DNA from 3 places in the Daquilactobacillus linshuiensis genome. Region 3 is predicted to be linked to each of the others. Evidence: predicted binding sites of a transcription regulator. Region 3 holds the regulator's gene; each other region holds the start of a gene.
The links. The regulator NrdR, encoded in region 3, represses ribonucleotide reductase genes. The targets are predictions, from matches to a motif close to ACACNATATATNGTGT.
Positions count from the first base shown of each region.

Region 1 (5,490 bases), 470 kb from region 3:
ATTGAGGCTTGCCACATGTTGGAAGCCTTTTTTTACAATAAAAATACCCACAACTTACAAATGTAGGCGGTGGGCTTTTTTGTTTGCATTAACTTATTATTTTATTTTGATAAGTATCTTCATAAATTATCATATTAACATAATCTATATACATGTTTTTACGATTAATTTCTGTATCTAAGTCAGATAGAAAAGCTGTTCTAAATAAAGAAAATGTAAGTATTATAAAAAATAATGATAAGTAAATAAATAAAATAACAGTAGCTATTTTTGTTGATTCGGACATTCTATGGACAAAAAAATCTAGTAGTTTTGGTATACAAACAATTATTAAAGATATAATAGTCGCAGTGAAAAGAGAAGTATACATCTGAAATTTTCTTAACCCCATATCTAAATTCTTATCATATAAAGCCAGCAATTCTTTAAGCTCTTCTATTGAATATTTTAATAACAGCTTATTTTTATATTTTTTTAATTTTAATTCTTTTTGTTCCGTATAAGTTTTATAATCATCAAGTTTATATCCAATGAAAATAAATGAAAGTGTGAAAATGACAAGACATAATATAGAAAAAATATAAATTGAATTTAAAGATGAATTAATAACCAAGTAATAAAATAATACTATTAAAGATATGATTAGTAGTATTAAATTGATTATTCCTGTACAACGCCAACGATTGAATTTACGTTGTTTTTTATTCTTTTTATATATTTTCTTCACTTCTTTTTCAGTTTCTTTATAGATCTTTTGAAGATCATTTAATTTCTCAAACATTTCTTACCTCCTCTCTACAATTAATATATTACTACATCACAATGTAGTAGCCAAAAGAACATCTATTTTATTTGCAGACAATTAAAAATATTGCAAATACAAACGTACGTTCGTATAATTTAATCGAAATGAGGTATTAATATGAATAGTAATTATGATCCTGATTTAGTAACTGCCTTTTTTAATGAATATCAAGATAGAGGAACTATGAAGTGGCAGGGCTTTTATCTGTCTGATCATACCGCTGCTGTTAAAAATGAAGAAAAACAAATTAGTAATGATATTAAACGAATTCACACAATAGAAATGAGTGAGTCTGAAATACAAGAGTTCATTAATGAAGCTATCAAAAAACAACAAAAAGTGCGAGTCGAATTAAGAGAACTAACTAATGACTTAATTGTTCAAGAACCTATAATTGGGAAAATAGAAGGATACTATTTGAATAAGTTATTAGTAAGCAACAGATACATAGATATAGAAGATATTTACTCAATTAAAAAAGAATCTACTATTATATAGATTCTTTTTTTAATTCATCTTCTCTTAATTTAATTAATGATTTTAATTCTTCAAGGTCTTCAAGTGTAGATTGGTTTTTAATAAACGAACGTGTACGACTCCTATTGGATAAATATTTAGCGCGTTCTTTGTTTTTTTCTTGCCACTTTTTATTTGCTTTTGTTTGTGAATTTTCTTTTTCAGCCATTAGTTATTTAACCACCCAATAGATTATTCCGACAATAATTAATATTGAAATCCAAAAGGGTATTGTTATAGATAGTTTTATTTTACGAGTATCATTTTCTTTTTTATTAGAAAAATTAATCATTTTCATTTTGTTTACTCCTTTGTATAATCATGTTATATTTTAGGTACAAGCAAACAAGCTCTTACGAGCTGTTGCTTATCTTTATTGAGAACTTGAAGATTTTTAAGAAATTTACTTCGAAGGTGATTTCAATTTTCAAGTTCTTTTTTAGTTTCTTCATTTCTTTACCTCCTCTCTATAGTTATATAATACTATGCACAGTATATAAAGTCAACACTTTTTTATTTTTTTGTTTTAACAACAAATATTGCACACTTTTTGCACACAAAATGCTTATTAACGTTGATATAATAGGCATACCCAAGCCGATCACCGGTATTTAATTTAATGAAAATGAATATGATTAACTCAACGTGTGTGTTGAGTTTTTTTATTTATTGATTTTGGTAAAAGATCTTCTTTCATTAGTTAATATTATCAAAATTATTTAAATAATTATTTAGAAATTGCTATCCATAATTATCACTATATGTGGTAGTATATTATTCGTTGGCATAATACATATGGTGCCATTGGTAAATTTCAGGAGGTTATTATGATGATCGTTTTAAGTGGCACTATTGGTGCAGGAAAGAGTAGTTTAGCAACAATTTTATCTGAACATTTAGGAACAGAGCCATTTTATGAACAGGTCGATAATAATCCTGTATTACCTTTATTTTATAAAGATCCAAAACAATATGCTTTTTTACTGCAAATATATTTTTTGAACAAACGCTTCGATGCAATAAAAAAAGCTTTAGGAAATGATAATAATGTATTAGATCGCTCTATTTATGAGGATTCATTATTTTTTCATATGAATGCTGATATGGGGCGTGCTACTCAAGAAGAAGTAGCTGTATATGACGAGTTACTTGATAATATGATGCAAGAACTTCCTTATGCTGCCGATAAAAAAGCCCCAGACTTATTAATCCAAATTGATGTTTCTTTTGACAAAATGTTGGAAAGAATTCAAAAACGTGGTCGTGAATACGAACAAATTGAAAATGATCCTAGTTTAGTTGATTACTACAAGAATCTTCTTTCTCGCTATGATGATTGGTTTGAAAATTATGATTATAGTCCTAAGATGAGAATTGATGGAGACAAGTTTGATTTTGTGGAAAATGAAATTGATAGAAAAAAGGTTCTGGAGTTAATTGATCAAGAAATTAAAAAAAGAGATATGTTAAATTAATTAATTATTTTATGTAAGAGGATACTTGGTATTCTCTTATTTTTTGTCAATTTTTTACTTTTTTAATAAAACAATTTGATATAATAGATGTTAGTATTCAAAAAAGTTAGGAGTACTTAAATTAGTATGAATATTGGTATTTTTACAGATACATATTTTCCACAAGTTAGTGGTGTAGCTACTTCAATCCTTACTTTAAAAAATGACTTAGAGCGAAAAGGTCATTCTGTATATATTTTTACAACAACTGATCCACATGTTAGTAAGGATATGATTGAGCCTAATGTTTTTCGATTGCCAAGTGTTCCATTTATTTCTTTTACGGATAGAAGGATTGCAATAAGTGGTTTGTTCCATGCTGTCGAAATTGCTAAAGAGTTAGAGCTCGATATTGTACATACACAAACTGAATTTTCTGTTGGTATGATTGGTAAATATGTTGCCAATCGTTTAAAAATTCCTTGTGTTCATACCTATCACACTATGTATGAAGATTATTTGCATTATGTGTTAAATGGGCATTTATTACGACCATACCATGTTAAGCAAATGACAAAAATGTTTTTAAGCCATACTTCTGGTGTAGTCGCCCCAAGTAAGCAAGTTGAAGAGGTATTAACTAGATATAAAATTAAAACTCCAATTTCTATCATTTCAACTGGTGTAGATATTTCTGAATTTACTAAGCCTGTTGACACTAAAAAAATAAAACAGAATTTGGGTATAGATAACGACTCTCCTGTACTTCTCTCACTAAGCAGAATTGCAATGGAAAAGAAAATAGAAGTAACGATTGGTGCAATGCCAGAGCTTATTAAAAAATATCCTAATATCAAACTAGTAATTGTTGGTGATGGTCCTGATATGGAGCAAATTCAGAAAATTACTCGTGATTTAGGAGTTTGGGATAATGTTATTTTTACAGGAGAAGTAAAACACAGTGATGTTTCCCCTTATTATCACATGGCTGACTTATTTATATCTGCTAGTGATACTGAAACTCAAGGTTTAACATGTATTGAAGCAATTTCTGCTGGTGCAAAAGTTGTTGTGAGAAGTGCGCCATATACTGAAGAATTATTAAAAGATCCTGCTGTTGGGGTTACTTTTGACACTAAAAAACAATTGATTTCAAGCATATCTAGATATTTAGATCATCCTAAATCTTTTGATGACAAAAAGTCTCAAAAAAAGATAATGCATGATATTTCTTCTGATACATTTGGTGATAAGATTATGAACTTTTATCAGGAATCTTATAAGTACTTCTTGAAAAAAGAACTTTCTAAAAGTGATTTAAATGATGAGGAATATAGTAATGATTAAAATAAATATGTTTTCTTCTGCTGACAAGGTTTCTGGTCAAGGAGTTGGAAGTGCGTATAAGGAATTAATAAATTTATTAAGTAAATATTTTTCAAATGAGTTTGAAGTTACAATTAATAAAAATATTAAAGCTGATGTGACGCACTATCACACAATTGATCCTAAATTTTATTTTTCGACTTTTTTTAAGAAAAAAAGAGGTAGAAAGGTTGGCTATGTGCATTTTCTTCCTGAAACGCTTGAGGGGAGCATTAAGCTACCTAAGTTTGCTCGTATTATATTTTATAGATATGTAATTAGCTTTTATAAAAGAATGGATCAAATTGTGGTTGTAAATCCAATTTTTATACCTAAGCTAGAGAAATATGGAATTCTAAAGGAAAAAATAAAGTATATTCCAAATTTTGTTTCTACCAAAACATTTTATGAAAAATCAGATACTGAAAAATTACAAATTCGTGAGAAATATAATATAAATAAAAATGAATTTGTTGTTTTTGGTGACGGCCAAGTGCAAGAACGAAAAGGAATTGACGATTTTTATAAGCTAGCACAAAATAATTCTAATATAAAATTTATTTGGGCCGGAGGTTTTTCATTCGGTAAGATTACTGACGGATACGAACGATATAAGAAAATGGTAGAAAATCCTCCTGAAAATTTAATATTTACTGGAATCGTTAGTCGCGAAGAGTTAGTTGATTACTATAATATATGTGACTTGTTTTTATTACCTTCATATGATGAATTATTTCCAATGTCTGTATTAGAAGCTCTAAGTTGTGGTGCTCCTGTTTTACTTCGTGATTTAGATTTATATAAGGCTATTCTTGATGGATATTATGAATATGGTAAAGATTATGATAACTTAAATGAAAAAATACATACTTTACAAAATAATCCTGATAGAATAAAGGAACTTAAATTAAAATCAAAAGAAGCTTCAATGAAATATTCAGAAGACAATTTAAGTAAGATTTGGCATGAATTTTATATTGAACAAGCCAAGTTAGGTGATTAAATGAATCGAAAAAATATATGGGCATTTTTTTTGATGCTAGTAATGGGTATTGGAATATTTGCTTGGGAATTAAGAAACACAAACATTAATAGTTTGTTGAAAAGTATTACAGAATTAAATTTTGGATGGTTATTAGTCGCGTTTTTATCTATGATATTATCATTTGTATTTGAGGCTTTGGTATTAAAAGTGCTGCTTAATGGTAGATTAGATAGAAAACTGAGCACTTGGGAGTACTTTAGAATTCCATTAATTCAGGCATTGTTTAATGCAATTACTCCTTTTTCATCTGGAGGACAGCCAGCTCAGTTAGTAGCTTTAATGCAATCAAAAATTGAGCCAGGGAA
Region 1 covers NZ_CM128255.1:949,256-954,745, reverse strand. The annotation lists gene ACUV9F_RS04985 (hypothetical protein) at 89-781, opposite strand; gene ACUV9F_RS04980 (hypothetical protein) at 923-1,303, shown strand; gene ACUV9F_RS04975 (hypothetical protein) at 1,296-1,490, opposite strand; gene ACUV9F_RS04970 (hypothetical protein) at 1,494-1,619, opposite strand; gene ACUV9F_RS04965 (deoxynucleoside kinase) at 2,152-2,796, shown strand; gene ACUV9F_RS04960 (glycosyltransferase family 4 protein) at 2,923-4,122, shown strand; gene ACUV9F_RS04955 (glycosyltransferase family 4 protein) at 4,115-5,143, shown strand; gene ACUV9F_RS04950 (lysylphosphatidylglycerol synthase transmembrane domain-containing protein) at 5,144-5,490, shown strand, end outside.
Region 1: a site for NrdR is predicted at 2,076-2,091, ahead of ACUV9F_RS04965 (deoxynucleoside kinase). Genes of this name have one in related genera too.

Region 2 (5,490 bases), 560 kb from region 3:
AATTTTTCCCAAGTGGCTTTGTCTATTTTGTCTTCAATTTGATTCCAGTTTATAGCTTTATAATACATATCAGCCATTTTTTAAAATTCTCCTTTTAATTAAATAATGCAACTTTCACAGTCATTACTACCTACTTCATTGTCATCGTCTGTAAAGGTACGTACATAATATAATGATTTTATTCCCTTATAAAAGGCGTAGTTTCTTAAAATGTTAAGATCTCTAGTAGATTGTTTTTCATCAGTTTTCCATTCATAAAGGCCTTCAGGAATTGTTGATCTGATAAATAATGTCAAACTCATGCCTTGGTCAATATGTTGTTGAGCAGAAGCATAAATATCAATTACTTTACGCATATCTGTATCGTAGGCTGACTTATAGTACTTAATAGTTTCATTATCCAAAAATGGTGCTGGGAAATATAATTTACCATTTTTCTTTTCTTGTCTTTCTTCAACTAACCTTGTAATTGGCTGCAGACTAGCACTTGTATTGTTAATGTAAGATATTGATCCTGTAGGAGCTACTGCAAGACGGTTTTGGTTATATAGACCATATTTTTGAACTTTTGATTTAAGTTCTTCCCAATCTTTTGGTTCAGGAATGAAAATTCCATCAAATAATTCTTTAACTCTTTTTAATTTAGGTGAGAAGCTTTTTGATATATAAGTATCAAAATAAGTCCCATCCGCATATTTTGATTTGTCGAAATTATAAAAAGATTCATTGCGTTCTTTTGCTATATTATTACTTTCAACAAGAGTCCAATAGTTTAATAATAAGAAATATGTTCCAATAAATTCAATTGATTCTTCTGAACCATATTTAATATGATTCTTAGCTAGATATGTATGAAGACCAATGGCACCAAGGCCAATTGAATGACTCAATTCATTACCATGTTTAATCGAAGGTACAGCTGCAATGTTTGAAGCGTCGGAAACATACGTTAAAGCGCGTGTCATAGCGGCAACAGATTTTCCAAAATTAGGACTTTGCATCATATTTAAAATATTAGTTGATCCAAGATTACAACTTACATCAGTTCCAAGTTGTTCATATTCCTGAGCATCATTAAGAAATGATGGAATTTGTACTTGTTGGATTTCAGAACATAAGTTACTCATGATGATTTTTCCATCAATAGGATTGGCACGGTTTACAGTGTCTATATTCAAAATATAAGGATAGCCCGATTCTTGTTGTAACTTACTAATTTCATTTTCTAATTCACGAGCATTAATTTTATACTTTTTAATTTCGTCATTAGCAACCATGTTGTCATATTCAGCAGTTATATCAACATATGAAAAAGGCTCTCCATATATTCTTTCAACATCATATGGGCTAAATAGATACATTTCTTTATCTTCTCTGATTAATTCGTAATACTTATCAGGAACAATAACACCTAAAGACAAAGTTTTAACACGAATTTTTTCATCAGCGTTTTCTTTTTTTGCAGATAAAAACGAAATGATATCTGGATGAAAGACGTTTAAATAAACAGCTCCAGCTCCTTGTCTTTGACCGAGTTGGTTACTGTAACTAAAACTGTCTTCTAAAAGCTTCATAACAGGCAATACGCCACTTGAAGCACCTTTGATACCTTTGATAGATGAACCGGCTTCGCGAAGATTTGATAATGTAATTCCCACGCCTCCGCCAATACGAGAGAGCTGTAAAGCACTATTTATGCCTCTGCCGATACTATTCATGTCATCGGTAATTTGGATTAAGAAACAAGAAACAAATTCACCTCTACGTTTTCTACCAGCATTTAAAAAAGTTGGAGTAGCAGGTTGATAACGCTGCGAAATCATTTCATCAGATATTATTCTTGCTTGGTTTTCGTCACCATTTGCATACATAAGAGCATTGAATAATATACGCATTTCGTAATCTTCTAGGTAATACTCTTTATCATCAGTTTTTAAAATATATTGGTTGTATAATTTATAAGCAGCCATAAATGATTTAAACTCAAAATTTTGCTCTTTTAAATGATTGTATAAATCTTCCATAAAAGACATATTGTATTGGTCTACAATTTCCTTTTCAATATAGTCATTTTCTAATAGGTAGTTTATATGTTCATCAAAAGAAGAGAATTTTTTAGTATTTGGTTTGACGTTTTCTTCAAAAAAAGCTTTAATAGCGTCTTTGTCCTTATTTAAAGGGATTTTACCGTTTACTGGACGATTAATTTCGTTATTTAACTCAAAATATGAAACATTTTTAACATCTAGATTATTTAGCCCCAATTGTATTCACTACTTTCTTAAATTCTTCTACATCTCGGTCAGTTCCGTTAAATTCATATTCATATAATACAGGAATTTTTAATCCCTTAGCAATATCTCTTCCGGTATGATTGAATAGTTCATTGAAATTTCTATTGCCACTACCAACCACACCTTTAATATATTTCCTGTTTGATTTGTATCCAAGAAAATCTATTACAGAGTCCATCATTTCATCGTCGTATGAAGGTACTACTAAAATAAAAGGCCGACCCATTTCGTAAAAAGGATCGGCATCGTTTATTTCGTATGCTTGTAATCCGGTTTTTTTAATAAACCGTCTAGTTTGTCCAGTCACTGAATAATAAGCAATGTTTGGCATACTTAATCAACGAGGTCCTTTAAAGCATCTGGTCTGAATCCAACAATTGGATCACTATCATTTGGCATTACGACGGGAACGCTTTGATAGCCTAGTCCTTTTAAGTAATCGATATATTCAGGTTCATTACTTACGTTAATTTCTCGAAAATTAATATCATGCTCTGTCAAATATCTCTTAGTCATTTTACATTGCATGCAGTTATTTTTGCTATATACAACAATATTATCCATATCTCTCACTTCCTAATATATTAAATTGAAATTTATATAATTAGTATACGGCTTCTACAATAAAACACAATATATTGTGTTTTATTTTTTTTATAATACATTATAGTGTGTCCTTTTAATTCAATAATAATAAGGGATTTGCTAAAAATATTAAATTTTGTAAATTGTTAGTTTCATTACTTGATTGAAAAAGATTAAATTATGAAGATTGTATTCAACTAAATTTAAAGGAATATGTTAAAATTTATTATAAGTTTTTAAGAGGAGATATTTATGAGTTTAAGTTGGAATTTAGTTGGAATAGCAGCTTGGATTATACTAATAATTTGGTTTGTATTTACTATTCACGATATAAGACGTAGACACTTAAAGATGATAGTTGTTGAGAAAAAGAAATTTTCTATATTAGGTACAACTATTGACTTTGTTGAGGTTTTGATTTTAATTGTTGGATTTGGTTTTATGAATTCAACAACTTTTTTAAATCATGCAAACATAAATGATAATAGTAAAGTTAGCATAACTTATAAATATGAACCATTGGTAATTCAAACAAATGGTGACATTGGATTTTATGTAAAAAAAGAAACTAATGAAAAAACATCTACAGATGAATACACATATTGGGAAAAAAGTGCAAAATATAAAGTTTCTAGTAAAAATGCATTTATCGTTAGTGAAACTAAAAATTTAAAAAATACAATTGATAACTATCCATGGAATAAGGAAGCTTTGATAAAAGCTGATAAAGAAAACCAAGGAGCTTTTGTAGCAAAAATTACAAGTAGATATAAAAATACTTTTATTAATGGATTGGGCATGCATGCAGGTAAAAAAGCTGATGAATTTAGAATTATTAAAGTTCCAGCTGAAAATTTTGTAATTGAAAAATAAAAAGCGACTCATTGAGTCGCTTTTTATTTACTAGGTTTTAGTTTTTCTATATTTACTACGATTTTATTATTTAATTCAGCAACATTTTGATCATCTGCTGGATCATTGCTGACAATTTCTAATAATGCAGAATGTTCATAGATTTTTTCAACTTTTCCTACAAATGGATGATCCATGTCTTCGTCAACTTTACCTTTAACAAAATCATCAACTTTTAAGTCTTCAATTTTCATAATTAACACTTCCTATATTTTGAGTAAAAACAGTAACAATATACTACTATATATTAAAGATATTTACAATTTATTGTGGTTTTGATACATAAAGGAGAAAAAAACTTTATAATAATAACAATTAATTTAAAGGAGATTAAATTAACATGGTATGTCCAAACTGTAGTCATCCAATAGAACCAGGACAAAAATTCTGTCCTAATTGTGGATTTCAATTAATTAATCAAGAAGCAAGAAAAAGAACACAACATAATATTGCTAATGAAAATGAGAATAATGTATTTCTAAATTACGCAAAAAATAATTTTGTTTTATTAACGTTATTAATATTAATTGATTGTCTATTATTCTGGTGGAAAATTCTTTTTGGTGGAATATTTCTTGCTTTGATAATTCTAATTTATTACTTGCGAGCTACCGCAATTAATGGAAATCAAGAAAAAATTGAGAAGAAATTACGTAATTTAAATAATAGTAGGAAGAACAAAAATTCTGCTACTGCTAATGAAGAAGTGACTGGTAGAAAAATAAAATTTTCCAAGCCTTCTAATTTAGTTATTTTACTTATTAGTACATTAGTCACTATCGCATCAAGTTTTGTGGGGAATTTTATTAGAATAGATGCACAAACCACAAATTATAATACAAGTACGCCTTTAAGTTTATATGATGCACTTAATTTAGGTGGGGTGGCAACCAAGTTATCAAATGCATTTGGAGTTCAAATTGATATACAGGGTGTGTTACTAATTGCCTTTTATATATTAGTGTTAATTCCTATCTTAGTAATTGTTTTAACATTTTTAGGAGGAAGATTTTTAAGAACATTGTTAAGTTTTATTTCTTTTATAGTCTATACTGGAGCATTGATCTTTATATACTACGAAACGTCGAAATTAAAATTAGTAGGATATAATTTAGGATTAACTCCAGGAGTAATGTTCTTTGTTATTATTATTTCAACATTTGTAATGACAATATATTCATCAAGAGTAAAAAAAGCTGATTAATCAGCTTTTTTATTTTCTTTTAAAAGTGATAATATAATTAAATATAAAATTTAAGGAAATAAAAAGTGGAAAACAAATATTTAATTGTAATAACTGGTGCAAGCGGTGCCGGTAAATCATCGCTTGCAAAGGTGTTAAAAGAAGAACTAAATATACAACCTGTAATAACACATACAACTAGACAACCTCGCGAATATGAAAAAGATGGAGTTGACTATTATTTTGAGACTGAAACTTCTTTTTTTAAAAATCATCTACTAGAAGATGTACAGTACGGAAGTTATCGTTATGGTTCTTCTGAGGAAGGATTAAAAAGAGCATGGGAAAAAAATGATGTTGTTTCAATTGTTGTAGAAACAAAAGGGGCAGCAACCTATCTAGATAAGTTCCCTCAAAATGTATTAGTAGTTTATATTGAAGTTGATTCTCTTGAAGAAATAAAAAAGAGATTACAAAAAAGAGGGGATAGTCCTCAAAAAATAGATCAACGAATAA
Region 2 covers NZ_CM128255.1:1,315,904-1,321,393, reverse strand. The annotation lists gene nrdF (class 1b ribonucleoside-diphosphate reductase subunit beta) at 1-77, opposite strand, end outside; gene nrdE (class 1b ribonucleoside-diphosphate reductase subunit alpha) at 99-2,264, opposite strand; gene nrdI (class Ib ribonucleoside-diphosphate reductase assembly flavoprotein NrdI) at 2,251-2,625, opposite strand; gene nrdH (glutaredoxin-like protein NrdH) at 2,628-2,858, opposite strand; gene ACUV9F_RS07120 (LVIS_2131 family protein) at 3,132-3,752, shown strand; gene ACUV9F_RS07115 (DUF2187 domain-containing protein) at 3,776-3,985, opposite strand; gene ACUV9F_RS07110 (zinc-ribbon domain-containing protein) at 4,132-4,995, shown strand; gene ACUV9F_RS07105 (guanylate kinase) at 5,061-5,490, shown strand, end outside.
Region 2: a site for NrdR is predicted at 2,923-2,938, ahead of nrdH (glutaredoxin-like protein NrdH). Genes of this name have one in related genera too.

Region 3 (5,490 bases):
TTTAATTCTTTGCATTATTCTTTGAGCTTTAATCGGTTCTTCGGCCGATTTTGTAATGGATAAGTGCTTTTGCAAATCTTCCATTGAAAAATTTGAACTAAAAAAGGTGGGAAGTTGTTCTTGCATTCTAAATTGTAAAACCACTCCTAAAACTTCATCTCTAATCCAAGCAGAAACAGAATCTGCACCAATGTCATCAATCATTAACACAGAAGTTTTTTTAAGCTTTTCCAACTTTGAAGTGACTAGATTATCCGTAATCGCAGATTTCATATCAACAGCAAAAGTAGGAAAATGTAGTAACGCCACATCAACATTTTGTTGAGCTAATTCATTAGCAATGGCCCCTAAAAGATATGTTTTTCCAACTCCAAAATCTCCTGATAAGTACAGTCCAGGTGCAAATGTATTTTTTTCAAAATAGGTTTCTAAAAATTTATTAGCAGCAGCAAATGCTTTTGCCCTGCCAATTTTATTTCTTTGAGGATAATTCATTAAACTAGCGGTTCTGATATCTGCGGGAAGATTGATTAATTCAAAATTTTTCTTGAATCTATCACTTTCTCTTTTTTGCTGCATTGTCGTGTCTGGAACATATACAACATCCACTGTATTATGATTAACCGTCAATTTTGGAGAATATCCTTTAGCAAAAGAGCTCTTTCCACTTTCAATTTTTCTTTTTTCCTGAACAAATTCATAAATTCTAGCAGCACTTCTTTGTAAATTTTGTTCAGTTATTTCATTTGCGTGTTCTGATAAAAAAACTTTTACCTCTTCATCATTAATTGAGTCACCAATTAAATCTCTGTACTGATTTTGCCAATTTCTTTGAATCATTTCTTTTTGTATATCTTCACCCATATTTTTCATAAACTATCTCCTATTTTGATTGTCCTTCATGCAACTTTTTCAATCGCCTATTTGCTTCGTTTATAAGGGTATCAGGATCAAAATTTTCTTCTTTTGATGGGTTAACTTTATTCCAATCAGTTCCTTGTTCCACCTTTAAAGTTTTATTACTTCGGCGCTTGTTATTACTACCACTCTCAAAATCATTTATTCTTTTCAAAGCATTTTCAGCTGTATTTACACCATTTTGTGACCAGTCATTCGCCACAGTTTCAACAAGTCCATCACTTAAGGTTGGTGATTTCTGTAACACATAATGAATAAGCATATTAACTACTTCATCAGGTAAAACATGTCTATTCTGTAATTTTCTTAAGACCCTAGTCTCGCTAGTTCCAACAAAACCATTTTTTTGATTTTTCTCATATGCTAAAAATTCGCTTGGAATTAACTCATTTGCTTTATTTATTAGGGGATTACTTGATTGATTTTTATTAGTCTTTTCAGTAATTACTTTTTCAGTAATATTAATCCTGTTCTCGTATTTTTTTTGTGCAAATCTATTCAATTTTTTTATATCAATCGAATGATCCGATAAATTTATTGATTTTGCAATAAGCATTGACAATTCAAGTTCATCTAATCCATAAAAAACGTGTAATTCGTATAATTCTTCTTCATTTTTTTCTAATTCTTTACTTGTAATACCATATTGAGAAGTTAGTTGTCCTAAAAAACTCCAATCTATTAAGTTATTATTCGACTTAATTGAAGGAGTGTTGTTTTTTTGAACTATTATCTCCTTTTGTGTTTCTTGAATTATATCTGGTGTTTCCAATATATCTTGATTTGACAATTTAAAAACGTCCAAAAACGATTTTGTTATATCACGACTATCACTTAATATATTATTTTGAACTTTATATTTTTTTGAAAGTTCTTCAAACGCGGCTTGTCCAATTTTTTCTAGTAGTAAAACACTCAATAAATTCTCATTAAAAAAATCCCTTGGTGATAATGGATTATGTAATTCATAAATATAATATTCACCTAATTGATCTTCATTTTCATACGTTTTTAATAAGCCTAAAGCCTCTAATTTAATTCTTACTTGATAAAAAACTCTTGCATCACAGTCAAGTAATGAAAGTAATTGAGAATGACTAGGTCGCTGAGAAACTATATACTTTTTGTGTGATTCATTCCATAACAACAAATAAAGGCCAATCGCAACTGGCCCAACTAATGGTTGATATAAATCTATTAAATTTTTTGTTTCAACATCGCTAAGTTCAGAATATTTTAAAATTAAAAAACCTGACATAGGATTAATTGAATTTTCAACCATTATTTTCCTCACTATTACTCTTTGAATTAATATTACCATTTGCCATTAAATCTTTTACTTCTTGCATAAAAACATTCATATCTTTAAATTCACGATATACACTTGCAAATCTAATATAAGTAACATCATCTATTTTGGCTAATTTTTTCATGACATGTTCACCAATTTCTTGAGAACGAATTTCACTTTCGCCAAGAGCGCGTAGTTCATTTTCAACTTGATTTACAACTTGTCTCATTTGATCAATTGATATTGGTCTTTTTTCAGCCGCTCTTACTAATCCACGTAAAAGTTTATCTCCACTGAATTCTTCTCGATTACCATCTTTTTTAATTACTAATAATGGAGATTCTTCAACCTTTTCAAATGTTGTAAACCTAAAACCACAGTTTTCGCATTCTCTACGTCTTCTTATTGCACGTCCTTCATCACTTGGACGACTGTCTACAACTCTAGATGAATTTTTATGACAATGTGGACACATCATAATTTTTTATCCTCTATTTATTAGTATTAATTATTCAATATTATACCTTATCGAATATATAGTTATCAAAATCTTAAGTTAAAATAATAAAACTTCTCTTTTATTTCTTTAGTTCATGCAATAACTTATTTACTTGGTCATTTATGTTTTCTATCTCTGAATTCGAGTTATTAATAATATAGTCAGATTTATCTTTTTTTTCATCTAGAGACATTTGAGAATTTATTTTTTTTTCAGCAAATTCTTTTTCAATATTATCTCTTTTCATTAATCTTTGAATCTGAGTTTGATTGTCTACATATACTAAAATTGTACCATCAAAATATTTTTCATAATTTTGTTCAAAAAGTAGCGGAATCTCCATAAAATAGATTCTTTCACTATTTTCTTTATGATATCTATCAATTAATTTTACGATTTTCTTTTTTATAGTTGGTCCCATTATTGAATTTAATAAATTCAACTTACTTTTATCATTAAAAACAATTTCACCTAATTTAAAACGATCAATTTTATTTTTATCAATTACTTCTTCACCAAATATCTCAGATATCTTTTTTATTATTTCAGGGCTATCACCAACTTGATGTGCTATCTCATCAGCATCAAATACCTTAAAATCCTTATTTCTTATGATTTCACTAATATAGGATTTTCCTGAAGCTATTCCACCAGTTATTCCAAAAATTTTTGACATTATTTCACCAATTTTTGACAGTTAGGGCAAAAATGAGTTCCTCTGCCGCCAACTTTTATTTTTTCTATTTTTACGCCACATCGCTCGCAAGGCTCCCCTTGTCTTCCATATACATTAAGCTGTAACTGAAATTGTCCTGATTTCCCTCGGGAATCAACATAGCTTCTTATAGTTGTTCCCCCAGCTTCAATAGCCGTTTTTATTTCTTTATTCGATGAATTTATTATTTTTTTAATTTCTGAGTTTGTTAGCATAACTGCGCTTGTCTCCGGATGGATTTTACTCATCCAAAGAACTTCATCAACATATATATTGCCTAAGCCAGAAATCACGGTTTGATCCAGTAATACTGTTTTGATATTTTTTTTGTGTTTTGTAATTCTAGGATAAATATTATCGAAAACAAAATCATCACTAAGTGGTTCAGGGCCAAGTTTTTGGAGTGATTTATCTTTATTAAGTTCACTAGTCTTAACTAGTTTCATCCTTCCAAATTTTCTTACATCCCTATAGCCAAGCATAGTTTTGTCTGTAAAATGAAAAATAACGTGAACATGTTTATCAAAATTTTCAACATTATCTCTAACTTGATATTTACCTTCCATTCTCAAGTGACTTATCATTGAATATTCATTATCAAAATCAAATATCAAGAACTTAGCTCTTCGCCTTATATTAATTAATTTTGCACCACTTAGAATCTCTAAAAATAACTCAGTATTTCCTTCAATAATATTTGGATATCTTATTTCAATACTATGTATTGTCTTATTTTTTACTAATTGTACTAAACCTTTTCTTACAGTCTCAACTTCAGGCATTTCTGGCATAAATATCACCTATTTTCTATTATTTTGCATCATACCAAGTTTTTCCATGTGATGTCTCAACTTTTAACGGTACATCTAGTCTAATAGCAGAGTCCATTGTCTTAGGTACAATGTTTTCCAAAATTTCTATTTCATTTTTTGGAACTTCAAATATTAACTCATCATGTACTTGTAATAACATTTTTGATTTTAAATTATTCTTCTTTAAAACATTTTGCATATTTATCATAGCCACTTTAATAATATCAGCCGCACTCCCTTGAATAGGTGTATTCATGGCTGTTCTTTCGGCAAATGATCTTATACTAAAGTTCTTTGCATGAATATCTGGCAAATATCTTCTTCTATGCATTAAAGTTTCAACATATCCATTATCTTGAGCAAATTTAATCATATCATCCATATATTTTTTTACGCCTGGATATTGTTCAAAATATGCAGCAATAAATTTACTTGCTTCTTTTCTAGTAATTCCAATATTTTTTGCCAATCCATAATCACTAATTCCATATACTATTCCAAAATTAGTTGCCTTGGCTTTTCTTCTCATATCAGGAGTAACTTCATCAACAGAATTCAAGTCAAATATGTTCATTGCCGTATGTGCATGAATGTCATAGTTATCTTTAAATGCTTTTTGCATATTTTCATCACCTGAAATATGTGCTAATACTCTTAATTCAACTTGAGAATAATCAGATGAGAAAATCTCCCAATCATCTTGCTCTGGTAAAAAGGCTTTTCTTATTTTTTTCCCTTCATCAATTCTTATTGGAATATTTTGAAGATTTGGCTCTATTGATGAAAGTCGTCCCGTTTGAGTTAATGTTTGGATATATCTTGTATGAACTTTATTATCTGGTTGAATTACTTTTAACAATCCTGTTACATAAGTTGATTGAATCTTTGATATTTGACGATATTTCAAAACATCTCGAGCTACAGGTGATATTAATTCTAATTGTTCTAATACCTCAACAGAAGTGGAATACCCTGTTTTCGTCTTTTTTATAGGTTTAAGTCCCATATGCTCAAATAAAACTACGCCTAATTGTTTAGGTGAATTAATATTAAATTCTTCACCAGCTTCTTCATAAATATCTTTTTGAATTTCTTCTAATCTTTTTCCTAAATCATTTTGCATTTGTAACAAAGTCTGAGCATTTACAGTGATTCCTTGTACCTCCATATCAGCTAGTACCTTTGCTAAAGGAATCTCGATTTCATCAAATAGACTATCTTGGCTATTTTCCTTAAGTAGGTTTAAAAATTTATC
Region 3 covers NZ_CM128255.1:474,513-480,002, reverse strand. The annotation lists gene dnaI (primosomal protein DnaI) at 1-873, opposite strand, end outside; gene ACUV9F_RS02540 (DnaD domain protein) at 884-2,200, opposite strand; gene nrdR (transcriptional regulator NrdR) at 2,193-2,687, opposite strand; gene coaE (dephospho-CoA kinase) at 2,788-3,384, opposite strand; gene mutM (DNA-formamidopyrimidine glycosylase) at 3,384-4,214, opposite strand; gene polA (DNA polymerase I) at 4,234-5,490, opposite strand, start outside.